3 regions of the Mesorhizobium sp. M0030 genome follow, and region 1 is predicted to be linked to each of the others. Evidence: riboswitches for the same ligand, from Rfam matches in the RefSeq annotation. Region 1 holds a riboswitch; each other region holds the start of a gene.
What was found. A riboswitch is a leader RNA that binds a small molecule or an ion and turns the genes downstream of it on or off. The one in region 1 is predicted to bind cobalamin.
Positions count from the first base shown of each region.

Region 2: it holds a riboswitch for cobalamin, as region 1 does, so the genes downstream of both, metE (5-methyltetrahydropteroyltriglutamate--homocysteine S-methyltransferase) here and NKJ80_RS27985 (CbtB domain-containing protein) in region 1, are expected to answer to the same signal.
Region 3: it holds a riboswitch for cobalamin, as region 1 does, so the genes downstream of both, NKJ80_RS02110 (aromatic ring-hydroxylating oxygenase subunit alpha) here and NKJ80_RS27985 (CbtB domain-containing protein) in region 1, are expected to answer to the same signal.

Region 1 is NZ_JAMYVE010000018.1:1,184-3,445, reverse strand. It holds gene NKJ80_RS27995 (aromatic ring-hydroxylating oxygenase subunit alpha) at 1-20, opposite strand, end outside; gene NKJ80_RS27990 (gamma-glutamylcyclotransferase) at 155-847, shown strand; cobalamin riboswitch at 915-1,109, shown strand; gene NKJ80_RS27985 (CbtB domain-containing protein) at 1,146-1,325, shown strand; gene NKJ80_RS27980 (CbtA family protein) at 1,341-2,144, shown strand; gene cobU (bifunctional adenosylcobinamide kinase/adenosylcobinamide-phosphate guanylyltransferase) at 2,137-2,262, shown strand, end outside.
Region 2 is NZ_JAMYVE010000025.1:8,427-10,688, reverse strand. It holds cobalamin riboswitch at 604-805, shown strand; gene metE (5-methyltetrahydropteroyltriglutamate--homocysteine S-methyltransferase) at 897-2,262, shown strand, end outside.
Region 3 is NZ_JAMYVE010000001.1:455,864-458,125, forward strand. It holds gene NKJ80_RS02110 (aromatic ring-hydroxylating oxygenase subunit alpha) at 27-1,274, opposite strand; cobalamin riboswitch at 1,392-1,593, opposite strand; gene NKJ80_RS02115 (DUF680 domain-containing protein) at 2,093-2,262, shown strand, end outside.

The DNA of each region.
Region 1 (2,262 bases):
TCGCTCGGGTTGGGATGCATGGCTGGCTTCCTATGAAGCGTCAGCCGACACCCCGGCAAATCGTTTGTCAATCAGAGTGCCGCATTGCCGGTTGCAGGCGCGGCGCATAATCATGTCGTGGACATGGGACATTCGGAATTGGGGGGATTCGGACGTGGCCGCACGACAGATGTCGCTTACGCCGGAGCTGGTCGCGCGCTGCTGGCGCGAGATCAGGGACCCCGGGCCTGATCCGGACGCGATGCATCTCGATGAAGCCGACTATGACGCGCTTCTGGATGAATTGCAGGTCGAACTCCCGGATAGCGAACCGCTATGGCTGTTCGGCTATGGATCGCTGATCTGGAAACCGGAAATAGATTATGTCGAGGACCGCGTTGCGCTGGCGCGCGGCTGGCATCGGTCCTTTTGCATGAACATGACGCGCTGGCGCGGCACCAAGGTCAGCCCCGGCCTGATGATGGCGCTGGACCGTGGCGGACAATGCAAGGGCGTCGCCTTTCGGCTGACCGACAATAACCGGCGCGAGCAGTTGGGCCGGCTTTTCCGGCGCGAAGTCACGCTGAAGCCGACAAGCTACCGGCCGCGCATGCTGAAGCTTGCAAGCGAGGCCGGACCGCTCAGGGCATTGGCCTTCGTGATCAACCGCAACGGCCTGACCTATTCCGGCCCGCTCGACGAAGGCAAGATCGTCGAAAGGCTGGCCACGTCCTGCGGGCACTGGGGATCGGGCGCCGACTATCTCTACAACACGGTGAAAAACCTTGAAGAGCGCGGCATTCACGATCGCCATCTGTGGCGGCTGCAGCGGCTGGTTGCCGAGCGGATCACCGCGTTGAACCCGTAACGCCGCATGGCGCATTCGCGCTGTTGGCCGGCGGAATTTGGTTTGCCGGATGCGGCCGTTTCAGCCTATAGTCATGCATGTCGTCGGTTCCGTTAGGGACCAAGAGGGAATGCGGTGAGGGCTGACTTGTTGCCCAATGCCGTGGCTGCCCCCGCAACTGTGTGCGGTAGTCCTCTCCAAGCCACTGAGGATTTTTCCTCGGGAAGGTGGGGAAGGGCGCTGATCCGCGAGCCAGGAGACCTGCCGGCGACAGGGAACTGACTTCGATGCCCTCGGGTGGAGGGCGAAAGGACAAGATATGAATACCGCTTCCGTCTCCCTCGGCGCATCCGTCTCCTCGCAGTCGCGCTTCATGCAGCTCGTGCTTAGCGCGTTTCTGGGCATTTTCGTCGTCGGCGTTGTCGGTTTCTCGCATATCGATGCGGTCCACAATGCGGCGCACGACTATCGCCATTCGATGGCGTTTCCCTGCCACTGACGAGGATCTGACATCATGAACCTGTTTCGCAACGTCGTGTTCATCGCGGCGATCGCAGGGCTCGTGGCGGGTGTCGCTCTCGCCTGCATGCAGGCCTACGCCACCGTGCCGCTGATCCTCAAGGCGGAGGTCTACGAAAAGGCTGGTGGCGGCCATGAGCATCAGCATGCCGCGGCGCCCGCCGCCAACGCTGCGGACACCGATGCCATGAGCACCGCCGCGCCGGCGGAAAATGCGGTGAGCAGCGCAGCACCGGCTGAAGCAGCCGCGCCGGCGGAGGACGAAGGCTGGGCGCCGGCCGACGGCTTCGAGCGTTTCGCCTTCAGTGTCGTCGCCAATATCGTCACCGGCATCGGCTTCGCGCTGGTCCTGGTGGCGGTTTCCGAGTTCGCCGGCGGCATCGGCAGCTGGCGCCAGGGCGTGTTCTGGGGCTTGGCCGGCTTTGCCGTGTTCACGCTGGCGCCGGGCCTCGGCCTGCCGCCGGAACTGCCGGCAATGCCGGCGGCCGATCTCATGCAGCGCCAGATCTGGTGGTGGGCAACGGTGATGACAACGGCGATCGGTCTTGCCCTTATCACCTTCCGCACGTCGGCGCCCCTGACCGTGCTCGCCGTCGTCCTGATCGTCGCCCCGCATATTGTCGGCGCGCCGCAGCCTGACAGTTTCGTAACGCCGATCCCGGAGGGCCTGCATCATCAGTTCGTGGTGGCGGTGACGCTGACCAATCTGGTGTTCTGGCTGGTGCTCGGCGCAGTTGTCGGCATAGTGCACTCGCGCTTCACCGGCACCGCGACCAGCCTGCGCGACAGCTTTGCCTGATCGCAGTTTGACCTTCATCATCGGCGGTGCGCGCTCCGGCAAGAGCGCGCATGCCGAAACTTTGGCGACGGCGTTGCCGCCGCCATGGGCCTATATCGCCACCGCGCAAGCCTATGAC
Region 2 (2,262 bases), on a different contig from region 1:
CGCGGGCAACTAACCAGCCGCCCTACTGACGCGATGACCGCAGTGGCGGAACTGTGTCAAAGCTCGCTGATAGCGACAGCCATTCGCTTCGGAGAACTGACCATGCTGCTGCCGTGAAGCTCGCTGGAGGAGCGGTGCAAGGCGTGCTTGCCATGACGGCATTCACCGTCATCCAGATCGTCACCAGCATTTTCCAGAAGCTCAGCTTGGGGAAGGCCAGTAAGGTTCCTGAGGTAACGGAGAACTCGCGGCGTCCGTCGGACTTGACTTGCGATCACGTCCCACGATGCCGAATGCGGGCAACTAACCAGCCGCCCTACTGACGCGATCATCGCAGTGGCGGAACTGTGTCAAAGCTCGCTGGGATCTTCTGCATTCTAACGACGTTGTCACGCGCTTGAAGTCTCGTCCGAGATCCTTCATGGGCGACCTGCGAGGGATGTCGCAGCCCGACAGGAATCCATTAGTTGGACAATGCTGGCAGCGCAGCAGCGCCGCCAAGGGCGACTGGCTATTTCACCAATGTTAGACAAACGTAAAAGCGCGATCGCATAACGACATAAACATTTCGTTATGCGTCATTGACAAGAGAGCGGATTGTTGTGATTGTCTGCGTGTCGTGGTTCTTCGCGTGCGGCGCTGCCGCAGCGAAGCTAAGAGGGAAGCCGGTGCGATGCCGGCGCTGCCCCCGCAACTGTTAGCGGCGAGTCAACCCACTCATGTCACTGAGGCGAATACCCTCGGGAAGATGGGTAGAGGCTATGACCCCGCGAGCCAGGAGACCTGCCACGACGAATTACGTCCACGGGCGGGGTGTCTCGGTGGCCGCTGCAACCGGCGTGCCGGCCTGCTAGCGCCTTCCTTGTCACCGACGCCCCCAACCATCGGGGTATGACATGACTGTCTCTCAGCAAATTCCTGTAGCAACGCTCGGCGTGCCGCGCTTCGGTCGTCGGCGAGAACTGAAATTCGCCCTTGAAAGCTACTGGTCCGGAAAATCGTCCGCTGGCGACCTTCTTGGGACGTCGAAGGCACTCCGTGCCGCTAGCTGGGAGGAGCAGCGCGATCGCGGCGTGTCAAAAATCCCCTCGAACGACTTCTCGCTTTACGACCATGTGCTCGACACCGCAGCCACGGTCGGCGCCATTCCATCCCGGTACGGTTGGAATAGCGGCGAGGTCCCACTTGACATCTACTTCGCAATGGCGCGCGGCAACCAGGGTCAGACGGAGGATTGTGGACACGCTGGTCACCAGGAGGCGGCTCATGGACCTGGTGTAGCCGCGATGGAAATGACCAAGTGGTTTGACACCAACTACCACTACATTGTGCCGGAGCTCCATGATGATCAGACGTTCGCCCTCTCGTCAACGAAGCCGGTCGATTACTTCCTCGAGGCTAAAGCTCTCGGCATTCACACACGCCCAGTCATCCTTGGACCCATCACCTTCCTCAAGCTGGCGAAATCGCCTGCCGAAGGGTTCGGTCCCATCGCGCTCCTACCGCAGCTGCTGCCCGTTTACGAGCAGCTCCTGCAGAGGCTGAAGCTGTCGGGAGCCGACTGGGTCCAGATCGATGAGCCAGCGCTTGTCCTCGATCTGAACCCGAACGAACGAGCTGCGTTCGAATTCGCCTATGGCCAGCTGTCGAAAGCCGCGCCCGAGCTGAAGATCATGCTGGCTACGTATTTCGGGTCGCTGGGAGACAATCTCGAAACCGCGGTTTCTCTGCCCCTGGCCGGCCTGCATATTGATCTCGTGCGCGCTCCCGAGCAGCTGGAAACGGTGGGTCGGCTCGCTCCGAAGGATCTGGTGCTCTCGCTCGGCTTGATCGATGGCCGCAACGTCTGGCGTGCGAACCTGCCCGCCATTCTCGACCGCATCAAACCGATCGTCGCCGGCTGGCCCTTGGACCGCGTCGAAATCGCGCCTTCTTGCTCGATGCTGCATGTGCCGATTGACCTGCGCATGGAGACGGAACTCGAGGCCGACATCAGGTCGTGGCTCGCCTTCGCGGCCCAGAAGACCGACGAGCTGGTCTTGCTGGCCCGGGCCCTGTCCCAAGGCAGGGATGCGGTGGCAGGCGCGTTGAAAGCGACTGCCGAGGCTGCCGCCACTCGCTTGACGTCCACGAAGATCCATGATCCGCTTGTTGAGGGGCGGATCGCCAGCATTGACCATAGCATGAAACGACGGGAGAGCGCTTTTGGCGAGCGCTCCAGAGTCCAGGCCGGCACGCTCGGGCTGCCGCCGTTCCCGACGA
Region 3 (2,262 bases), on a different contig from region 1:
TCTGGTCCCTCTTCGCCTGCTCCAGCTCACGCGACGCTGCGTAGCGCCGGCCGGCCGCCTTCGGCAAGGCGCGGGCCGATGAAGGCCGCGTACCATTCGACGAACTGGATCACGCCGCCCTCGTGCAGCTCCGAATAGGGGCCGGGCTCATAGGCCGGAGACAGGATGCCAAAGGCGTTTTCCTCGACGATGCGGCGGTCCTGGTCGTTGGTCTCGGTCCAGACATGGGTGAGCTCCTCAAGGTTGTAGTCGACCCCCTCGACCGCATCCTTGTGCACCAGCCACTTGGTCGTCACCGCGGTTTCGGTGGCGCTGATCGGCAGCACCCGGAAGGTGACCGCATGGTCGATCAGTATGTGGTTCCAGGTCGTCGGATAGTGGTAGTGCATCAAGGTGCCGATGCGGTCGGCGGCAACAGTGTCGGACAGGTTCTTCGTCACCGCGCGCTTTCCCGACATCGTGTAGCTGACGGCATCGCGCAGCAGCGGCGCGCGGGTGGCGCGGTATTGCCCGGCCGGATCGATGCGGAACTTGCTCGGCAGGCCCGCCGCCTCGCATTTCGCCCAGTGCGCCAGCATCTCCGGATCGCTGTCGGCGCCCTGCACGCCGGTCACCGTCGGCGCTTCGGGGAATGTCTTGCACAGCTCTGGATGATTGCCGGCGCAGTGATAGCATTCGCGGTTGTTTTCCCAGACCAGCTTCCAGTTGCCCTTCTCGATGATGGTGCTCTCGAAGGCGACCTTGGCTTCATTCAGCCGGTGCGGCTTGAGGTAGGGCTCTATCATGGCGCGCATCGGGGCAAAGTCGGCAGGTTCTTTTGCCAGGCAGATGAAGATGTAGCCGCCGACGCTCTCGCAGGCGACGGGCTTCAGGCCGAACTGGCTCTTGTCGAAACCGTCGGCCATCTGGCGGGCAAACAGCAGCCGGCCGTCAAGCTCGTAGGTCCACTGGTGATAGGGGCAGACAAGCTTTGCCGCCATGCCCTTCTCAGTGTTGCAGACACGGCTGCCGCGATGGCGGCAGGAATTGTGAAAGGCGTTGATGTTGCCCTTCTGGTCGCGGACCAGCACCACCGGATAATCGCCGATCTGCACGGTGATATAGCTGCCGGGCTTCGGCAGTTCGCAATCATGGCCGATGAACAGCCAGTCGCGATACCAGATAAGCTCCATGTCGAGCTTGAAATAGTCCGGGTCGGTGTAGAAGGGCTGTTCCAGCGAAAAGCCTTGCTTGCGGCCGTTCAGGAGCCTCAACATGTCGTTGCGCGTATCCATAGTTCTGTCCTCGTGGTTTAAGGACTGAACTTGGTGGTGATGGAGGAAGGATCGGACGCAGGCCGGCGCGGCGCCGGACATGCACTATCCACCTCTTGACCGCCCACCGCGATCAGTCGAGTCTATGCATCTCGGGCTGGTTTCCGGGCTTTGGAGTTGTCCTTGCGGACCATCGCGACACCTTCCCAGGCTGCTGCCCAGTGGTCTCCCGTTGCGACTTCAACTCCACCACCGTTGCGGGGGCAGCGCCGGATTCTGACCGGCTTCCCAATTCTCCGCTGCGTCGTCACGAAGCGGCACCTGAGATGCGATCATCTAATCACGGCAGCGATCGCGACGTCGGCATGAAAGCGACATCATATCCATGCGGCGCGACACGCGCGGCATACGCCCCGCCGACCACCGAAGGGCTGAGATCCTGTCTTGCGGCGCTATCATCGCCGTTTCGAATCGCTGCGGATCCAGTTCCGATCGGGGGCAAAAAGGGCTCAACGGTATCGAAAAGTTACTATTAGCAATCTCTAATCGAACCGAACGGTTCGTTTCTGTTGACAATGCGTGCAGGACGGTGTGAACGACGGCCCGGAAACCGACACCGGAGCGAACCACTCGGTTCGACATAAGCAACTGAAAACAATGCGATAAATGACCATAGAGGAACTTCCTGGCACAATTTCAAGGTGCAGGACCGTGGTCCACACGGAACAACTTCGTGATTGGCAACCAGCCTATGGCTTTCCCACATCGGGGCTGTCCGAACGACGCGAATTCCTCCCAAGACACGCCGCTAGACGGACAGACAAACTGGAGTACTAAAAATGAAAAAGATCATCCTCACTGCCGCAGCCGTTTTGGCGATCACCGGCAGCGCCTTCGCCGGTAGCGACAATTACGGTTCCAATGGTGCGAACCAGCCAGCCGTCTCGGTCGACAGCTCGTATACGGCTTCCATTCAGAAGCCGGCGCACGCTGACAAGCAGCCTGTCGT